Regions from separate parts of the Paenarthrobacter sp. NPDC091711 genome, predicted to be linked through region 2. Evidence: riboswitches for the same ligand, from Rfam matches in the RefSeq annotation. Region 2 holds a riboswitch; the other holds the start of a gene.
The links. Region 2 has a riboswitch for S-adenosylmethionine ahead of ACIQH5_RS17175 (LLM class flavin-dependent oxidoreductase). Riboswitches for the same ligand answer to the same signal wherever they lie in the genome.
Positions count from the first base shown of each region.

Region 1: linked by a shared signal. The riboswitch ahead of ACIQH5_RS08650 (aminotransferase class V-fold PLP-dependent enzyme) and the one ahead of ACIQH5_RS17175 (LLM class flavin-dependent oxidoreductase) in region 2 are both predicted to bind S-adenosylmethionine.

Region 1 covers NZ_JBIVTF010000004.1:166,541-169,940, forward strand. Annotated here, with positions in the region: gene ACIQH5_RS08645 (class I SAM-dependent methyltransferase) at 1-530, opposite strand, end outside; gene ACIQH5_RS08650 (aminotransferase class V-fold PLP-dependent enzyme) at 608-2,017, opposite strand; SAM riboswitch class IV at 2,050-2,163, opposite strand; gene hisN (histidinol-phosphatase) at 2,344-3,156, opposite strand; gene ACIQH5_RS08660 (ribosome small subunit-dependent GTPase A) at 3,212-3,400, opposite strand, start outside.
Region 2 covers NZ_JBIVTF010000012.1:119,583-122,982, reverse strand. Annotated here, with positions in the region: gene ACIQH5_RS17180 (NtaA/DmoA family FMN-dependent monooxygenase) at 1-888, opposite strand, end outside; gene ACIQH5_RS17175 (LLM class flavin-dependent oxidoreductase) at 953-2,050, opposite strand; SAM riboswitch class IV at 2,087-2,196, opposite strand; gene ACIQH5_RS17170 (LLM class flavin-dependent oxidoreductase) at 2,419-3,400, shown strand, end outside.

The DNA.
Region 1 (3,400 bases), on a different contig from region 2:
TGCATGATGCGGGAAAGGCGATGTACCCAGGGATGTGAGGTGTCCAGCTGGTTCCAGATCAGCCCCAGGACGCCATGTGGCCGCAGGATCCGGGCGATCTCCGTGCTCGCTGCGAGGGGCTCGCACCAGTGCCAGGCCTGGGCAACACTGACGACGTCGAATGCTGAGTCCGCCAGTCCAGTTGCCTCTGCCGTTCCCTCCTGCGCATTGACGTGGGGGTAGGCCTTGTGCAGTTGCTCCAGCATGTCCGTGGAAGGATCGACGGCGGCAACCTCCAGTCCGCGGTCCACAAGGAGAGCCGTGAACTTGCCGGTGCCCGCTCCGAGATCGGCCGCGGATTGGGCCTCCGGCGGGACGAGCCAGTCCACCGAATCAGCGGGATAACCCGGACGCACGCGGTGGTAATGTTCTCCGCCGTCCTGAAAGCTCTGGCCAAGTTCGAGCCTGCGGGTGGCATGCAGTTTTGGGCCTCGCGGTCCTGCTGGTCCGGGGATGCCGGCCGCATCGCTCGCGGTGCCCTGGGAGTGCAGGGACACGCAGAACTCCTTCGGAGGGTGGCTAAAAGTACCCTACGAATTTACCGCATGGAATCCGGCCGCCACTGCTTCTAGTCGACAGTGCAGGGAGCTGCACCTGCAGTGCCCGGAGTGTTCGGTGCCCACTCGGGGTAGCTACGGTGGTCGTTGGCCGGAACCCAGCGGCCTTCGTCCACCACGTAGTCCCAGCCGAGTCCGTTGCGCTTGAGTCCTTCGATGCCTGCGAGCAGTCTGGTGGCATCCTCCAACCGGGAGCCGACGCCGAAGCTGGCGCGCAAAGATCCCGAGGGAAGGCCGAGGCGCTTGAGGAGCGGGTGCGCGCAGAAGCGGCCATCACGCAGGCCCACTCCGTGTTCAGCCGCGAGATAAGCGGCAACCAAACCGGCGTCGAATCCTTCCACCGAGAAATTGACCACGCCAATGGTGTCCAGCGAGTCATCGAAGATCTTGTGGACGGTCACGCCGTCGATCGCTTCCAGCCCCTTGACCAGGTAGGAGCGGATGGCGGATTCATGGGCGTGCCACGCGTCCTGGTCCAGCCCTGCCAGTACCTGGGTGGCCCGGGCGAGTGTCGCGGCGCCGAGCACATTGGGGGAGCCGCCTTCGTGTCGGGCGGGTCCAGCGGCCCAGCTGACCGAGTCCAAACGGGCTTCACGAACAGCGCCGCCCCCGGCAAGGTGCGGAGTCCCGGCGTCGAGCCAGTCCGGACGGCCTACCACGACGCCGGCGCCAAAGGGGGCGTAGAGCTTGTGTCCGGAGAAGACCAGGTAGTCGACGTCAGCCTCGGTGATGTTGATTCGGCGGTGCGGCGCGAGCTGGGCTGCGTCCACCACTATTCGTGCGCCGTGTTCGTGGGCCAGCGAAGCAAGCCGGGCGATGGGAAGGATTTCGCCTGTAACGTTCGAGGCGCCGGTGACGGCCAGCAGGCTGACTCCGCCTTGGGCAAGCTCGGCGCGGAGCTTGTCCAGCGTCTCGGCCAAGGTTGGCGCCGCAACGACGCTGCGGTGGGGGACTCCTTGCCAGGGAAGCAGGTTGGCGTGGTGCTCGATGTCCAGGTAGAGGACCTCGCCCGTGAATTCGCCGTCCACCTGCGGCAGGCATCCGGCCAGGAGGTTCAAGGAGTCCGTGGTGTTGCGTGTGAAGATCACGGAATCATCAGGCCGGCCGCCGACGAAATCCCGAACGATGTTCCGTGAATTCTCGTACACCGAGGTGCTGATTTGGGAGGCGTACCCGGCTCCCCGGTGAACGCTGGCGTAATAGGGCAGGACCTCGTTGAGGTGGGCCGAGACAATGGTCAGGGCGGGCGCCGAAGCACCGTAGTCGAGGTTGGCGTAACGGACGTGCCCACCCTGAATCAGTGGGGCCTGCAGCTCGGCGCCTGTGACCGCGGCGAGCGGACGTGCCGCCGCAGCCGCCTCTGCAGCGGTTTCCTCAACGAAAGACGGAAGGGTGTTTGAGTCGAACGTGACAGTGCTCATGGGACCTCACTCAAGAGGGACCCCCATAGGGGGATCCGCGCTTGCCGCATCCGTTCCGGACCGGCCGGGTCGTCACCCGGGGCACCCCACCGCGAATGGAGGGTTGCCGGCCAGCAAACCGGGGTTTAGCGCTGGCACTCGTGACCTGTAAAAAAGGCTAAGGCACGTCCGGGCGCCCTTCCAAAGCCGCTTCCCTTTGTTAAGCCTTTTGTTACGTCGAATGGCAATCGCCCACTTGGCCGAATAAAAGACGGCGAAGGCTCCTCAAAGAGGGCCTCCGCCGTCGAAAATTCCGTCGCACGTCTGATGAGCGAGGAGCGTAAGGACTAAAGAAGGTCGTCCAGTCCGGGGTTCAGTCGCTTGAGGACCTCCGAGTGCAGGATCGAGTTCGTTGCCAAGGCATTGCCGCCAAAGGGACCGTCTTCGCCCTCCAAGGACGTGAAGCGGCCGCCGGCCTCAGTGACGATGGGGACGAGGGCTGCCATGTCGTAGAGGTTCAACTCCGGCTCACAGGCGATGTCGACCGCACCCTCGGCCACGAGGCAGTAAGACCAGAAGTCACCGTAGGCGCGGGTGCGCCAGATGTCTTCGGTGAGCCCCATGAATTCATCCAGGTTGCCGCGTTCCTTCCACCCCGAAAGGCTGGAATATGACATGGAAGCATCGGCCAGGCGGGAGACGTTCGACACCTTGAGCCGCGTTGCCGAGGCGAGGGAGCGGCCCATGTAGGCGCCCATGTCCTTGGCAGCCCACCATCTCTTGCCCAGGGCCGGCGCACTGACTACGCCCACCACGGGTTCCCCTTCGTCGACGAGGGCGATCAGTGTTGCCCACACCGGGACGCCGCGGACAAAGTTTTTGGTGCCGTCAATGGGGTCGATGATCCAACGGCGCGAACCGTGTCCACTGCTGCCGAACTCCTCGCCGAGGACCGCATCCCGCGGACGGGAGCGGGACAATTGGCCGCGGATTGCTTCTTCAGCGGCCTTGTCAGCGTCAGTTACCGGCGTGAGGTCGGGCTTGGTTTCGATCTGCAGGTCCAGTGCCTTGAAGCGATCCATGGTCTGGGCGTCGACTGAATCAGCGAGGACATGGGCAAGGCGCAGGTCATCGTTGTAGGTGGAAACGGGTTGGGTCATGCCACCAAACTATCCTGAAACGTTCGCTGCAGTGGGGAGGTGAAGCCGGCAACGATTAGTTGACGGTTCCCAGCTCCTTGGTCTCTTTGGCTTCGAGCCTTGGGTCTGCACCGAGCAGGCGGCGCAGGGAGGCCAGTCGTGCTACTCCTGACGGGCCGGCATGGCCATCGTTCACCCATGCATCCAGACCGCAGTTAGTAGCGTTGGCACCATGCTTGCAACCGCGGTCGCAGGTCTCCGTGCC
Region 2 (3,400 bases):
GACCCACTGGTGCTTTTCCTCGGCCTCTGCCGCGGTGGCACCGAGGATGAACTCCTGGCCGGGGAAGATCTTCACGTCATCTGCCGGACGCCCGGCTTTAAGGGTGCGGGCCACAATGTCGTCGCGGAACTTCTTGGCGTCTTCCAGTTCCGGATGTGCCGAGAAGATCACGTCCGCGTTCCGCACGGCGAAATCGCGGCCGTCCGGCGAGTCCCCGGCTTGGAACAAGACCGGGTGCTGCTGGCTGGAGCGCGGCAACCTGCCGGTGATTTCGACGTCGAAACTCTTATCCTGGCGTTTGACCGTGGCGATGGCGTCCTCGCGGAGCCAGCGTGGATCATTCCGGGACCCGGCGATTGCGCCGTCAGCCCAGGAATCCCAAATAGCCTTTGCTGTCTGAACGAACGCTTCGGCCCGGACGTAACGGTCCTCGTGCTTGAGGAACCCGCCGCGCCTGAAGTTGGCGCCGGTCCATGCGTTGTCCGTGGTGACGATGTTCCAGGCCGCGCGGCCGCCGGACAGCAGGTCCAGGCTTGCTAAGCGGTGGGCAAGGTCCGCGGGATCGTTGTACGTAGTGTTCTGCGTCGCCACCAAACCGATATTCGTGGTGATGGCTGCGAGCGCGGCGAGGGCGGTCTGCGCGTCGGGACGGCCCACAACATCCAGATCGTGGATCTTTCCGAGGTGTTCCCGGAGGCGGAGTCCTTCTCCGAGGAAGAACGCGGAGAAGAGTCCCCGTTCAGCTGTCTGGGCCACCCGGCGGAATGACTCGAAGTCGGTTTGCGAGCCGCTCTGCGCGTCCTTCCACACGGTGGTGTGGTTGACGCCTTGGAAGAAGACGCCAAACTGGATCTGGCCGTTGCCTGCGATGCGGTGATGGTTGGTCATGTTTCTGCTCTCTGAATCTGGCTCTGTGAGTGGGCTCTTGGCGGCGGGCGTTGGTCAGCCGGCGTCAGGCCGCGGCAAAGCGGTTGGCGGGACGGGGAAGACCGAAGGTTTCACGGAGTGTGGCGCCCGGAAGCGGCGGCACCACCAACCCGCTGCGGTGCAGTTCGGGGAGCACCTTGTTAGCCAATTCGGGAAGGTCCACATCCAGTACCGCTGGCTTGAGGCGGACGCCGTCGGCCGCTGCGAACAGCGTGGTGAGCAGTTCCACTAAGCCTTCGGCGCTGCCCACGTAGCGGGCACCGCCCGTCCACTCTTCGTACGAGTCCAGTTCGGCCAGACGGTCCTCCGCGGTCTGCCCCCGGGAATCGAGGATGACGTCCAACTCCACCAAGGTCCTCGGCGCACCCGCAGATGCTGCCGCTTGGGCAGCTTGCGGGAGGTCGTCCGTGGTGTCTGCGGAGATCAGGGCAACATCAGCCTCGACGGCGGGAATCAGCTCAGCGGGCGCGAACACCACGAGCTGCCCTTGGAGTGGGCGCGGGATGATGGACGGTCCCTTGACGGAGAAGCGTCCACCGTCAAAGTCGGCGTAGTGCAGCTTGTCCCGGTCCAAGTACCGGCCTGTGGCAACGTCACGGATCACCGCGTCGTCTTCCCAGGAGTCCCAAAGCCGGCGGCTGGCTTGGACCACATCTGCGGCTTCGCTGACGGCCTCGCCTTCTGGCAACTGCGTGCGCCCTACGGAACGGGCTTCCTTGGCCAGGTTGTCCGCGGTGACCAGCCAACCCGCCCTCCCCAAGGAGGAGTAGTCCAGGCTGGCCAGCTGCGTGGCTACATGGAACGGCTCAGTGAAGAGCGTTCCGGCCTCAGGGACAAGACCGATGGACCGGGTGATCGGTGCTGCAAAGGCCGCGCGCTGGATCGCATCAATCCGGCCCGCAATCCCGGTGCTTCCAGGATCCACCACGCGGCTGTCCTTGAACGTGGCCGCATGGAAACCGGCGATGTCCGCTGCCTGGACGGTTTCACGGATCCGCTGGCCCCCCAATAGCGCCTGCGGATCATGGTGGGCCTTGCGCCACGACGCGGGGTGGGCTCCGTCGCCGTCGAGCTCCAACGCGATAACGCGGGAGCGGAATTCGGGTACAGGTGTGGAAGGCATGATTCTCTCTTTCAGAGGCCGCACAGCGGCTGGGACGACATTCACTTGCCGCAGATGCGGCCTGGTCTGTTTCCGGAGCACCCCGCCACGTAATGCCTGAGGGTTGCCGCAGCACGAGCCGGTCCTTGGCGTGCTGACTCTTGACCTGAACTTGAATCTAGGAGGCTGTCCAAGGAATGTACAAACCGCTGGACTTGCAGCGTCAAGGCGGGAAATACCACGTCAAAGGGCTGCTGGAATCGTCATTTTCGGGCTTTTGAAGGGTCGGTTGTGACGGCCCGTTTCGCCGGATTTCGCTGGATTTAGTCCGGTTGAGCGGGGTGACGGATCGGCTTTGGGCTCTGCGCGCGGCTCCGTAGTGTCGTGCCATGCCGAAGCCTCCAGTTACTCCCCTGTCCGTCCTTGACCTGAGCCCGGTGTCCGCCGGCCAGACTCCCGGCGATGCCCTGCGGAGCACCCTTGCCCTTGCCGCCGCTGCCGAGGCTTCCGGCTACTCGCGGTATTGGCTGGCCGAGCACCACCTCAACACCGGCGTTGCCGGATCAGCCCCGCACATTCTGGCCGGGTTGGTTGCCTCCGCCACCAAGACCATCAGGGTGGGCACCGCGGCCACTCTGCTGGGGAACTACCGGCCCCTTCAGATTGCAGAGAGCATTGGAACACTGGCCGCCGTGTTCCCGGACCGATTGGACTTGGGCTTTGGCCGCTCCGGCCCGCCCAAATCCCCCAGCGATCCGGCTCCCGGAGTGGTACCCGCTGACGCTTCGGAGCCCACCGATCGTGTGGTTGACGGACTGCTGATCCCCGCGCCGCGCCCCATCTTCGGTGCGGTCCTGCCCAGGAAGTTCCGGCTGCAGGGTGAACTGCTGGGTCGCTTCCCCGGTGATACAGACAACTTCGAGAACGATATCCAGGACATCATCGGATTTTTCACCGGCGACTACAGGACCAAACATGGTGAGGAAGTCACGGCTACACCCGCTCTCGGCCAGTCGCCCCAGTTTTGGATCCACGGGTCCACCGCCGGCCCCAGCGCCCGCTTGGCTGGCAAGTTGGGTATCCCCTTTGGCGCGAACTACCACGTGGCACCGGCAGGCGTCCTGGACTCCATCGCCGAGTACAGGGCTCACTTCGAACCCTCCGCGGCCTTGCGGGAACCGCGTGTGATCGTCTCCGCGGACGTGCTGGTAGCCCCGGACGAACGCCAGGCCCAGCGTTTGGCCCGCGGCTACGCGCACTGGGTCCACGGGATCCGCAGCGGCCACGGCGCCATCCCGTACCCGTCACCGGAGGATGCACTGGAGCTTTCCTTGGACGCCGAAGCCGGGGAGCTCATCAAGGATCGCATGG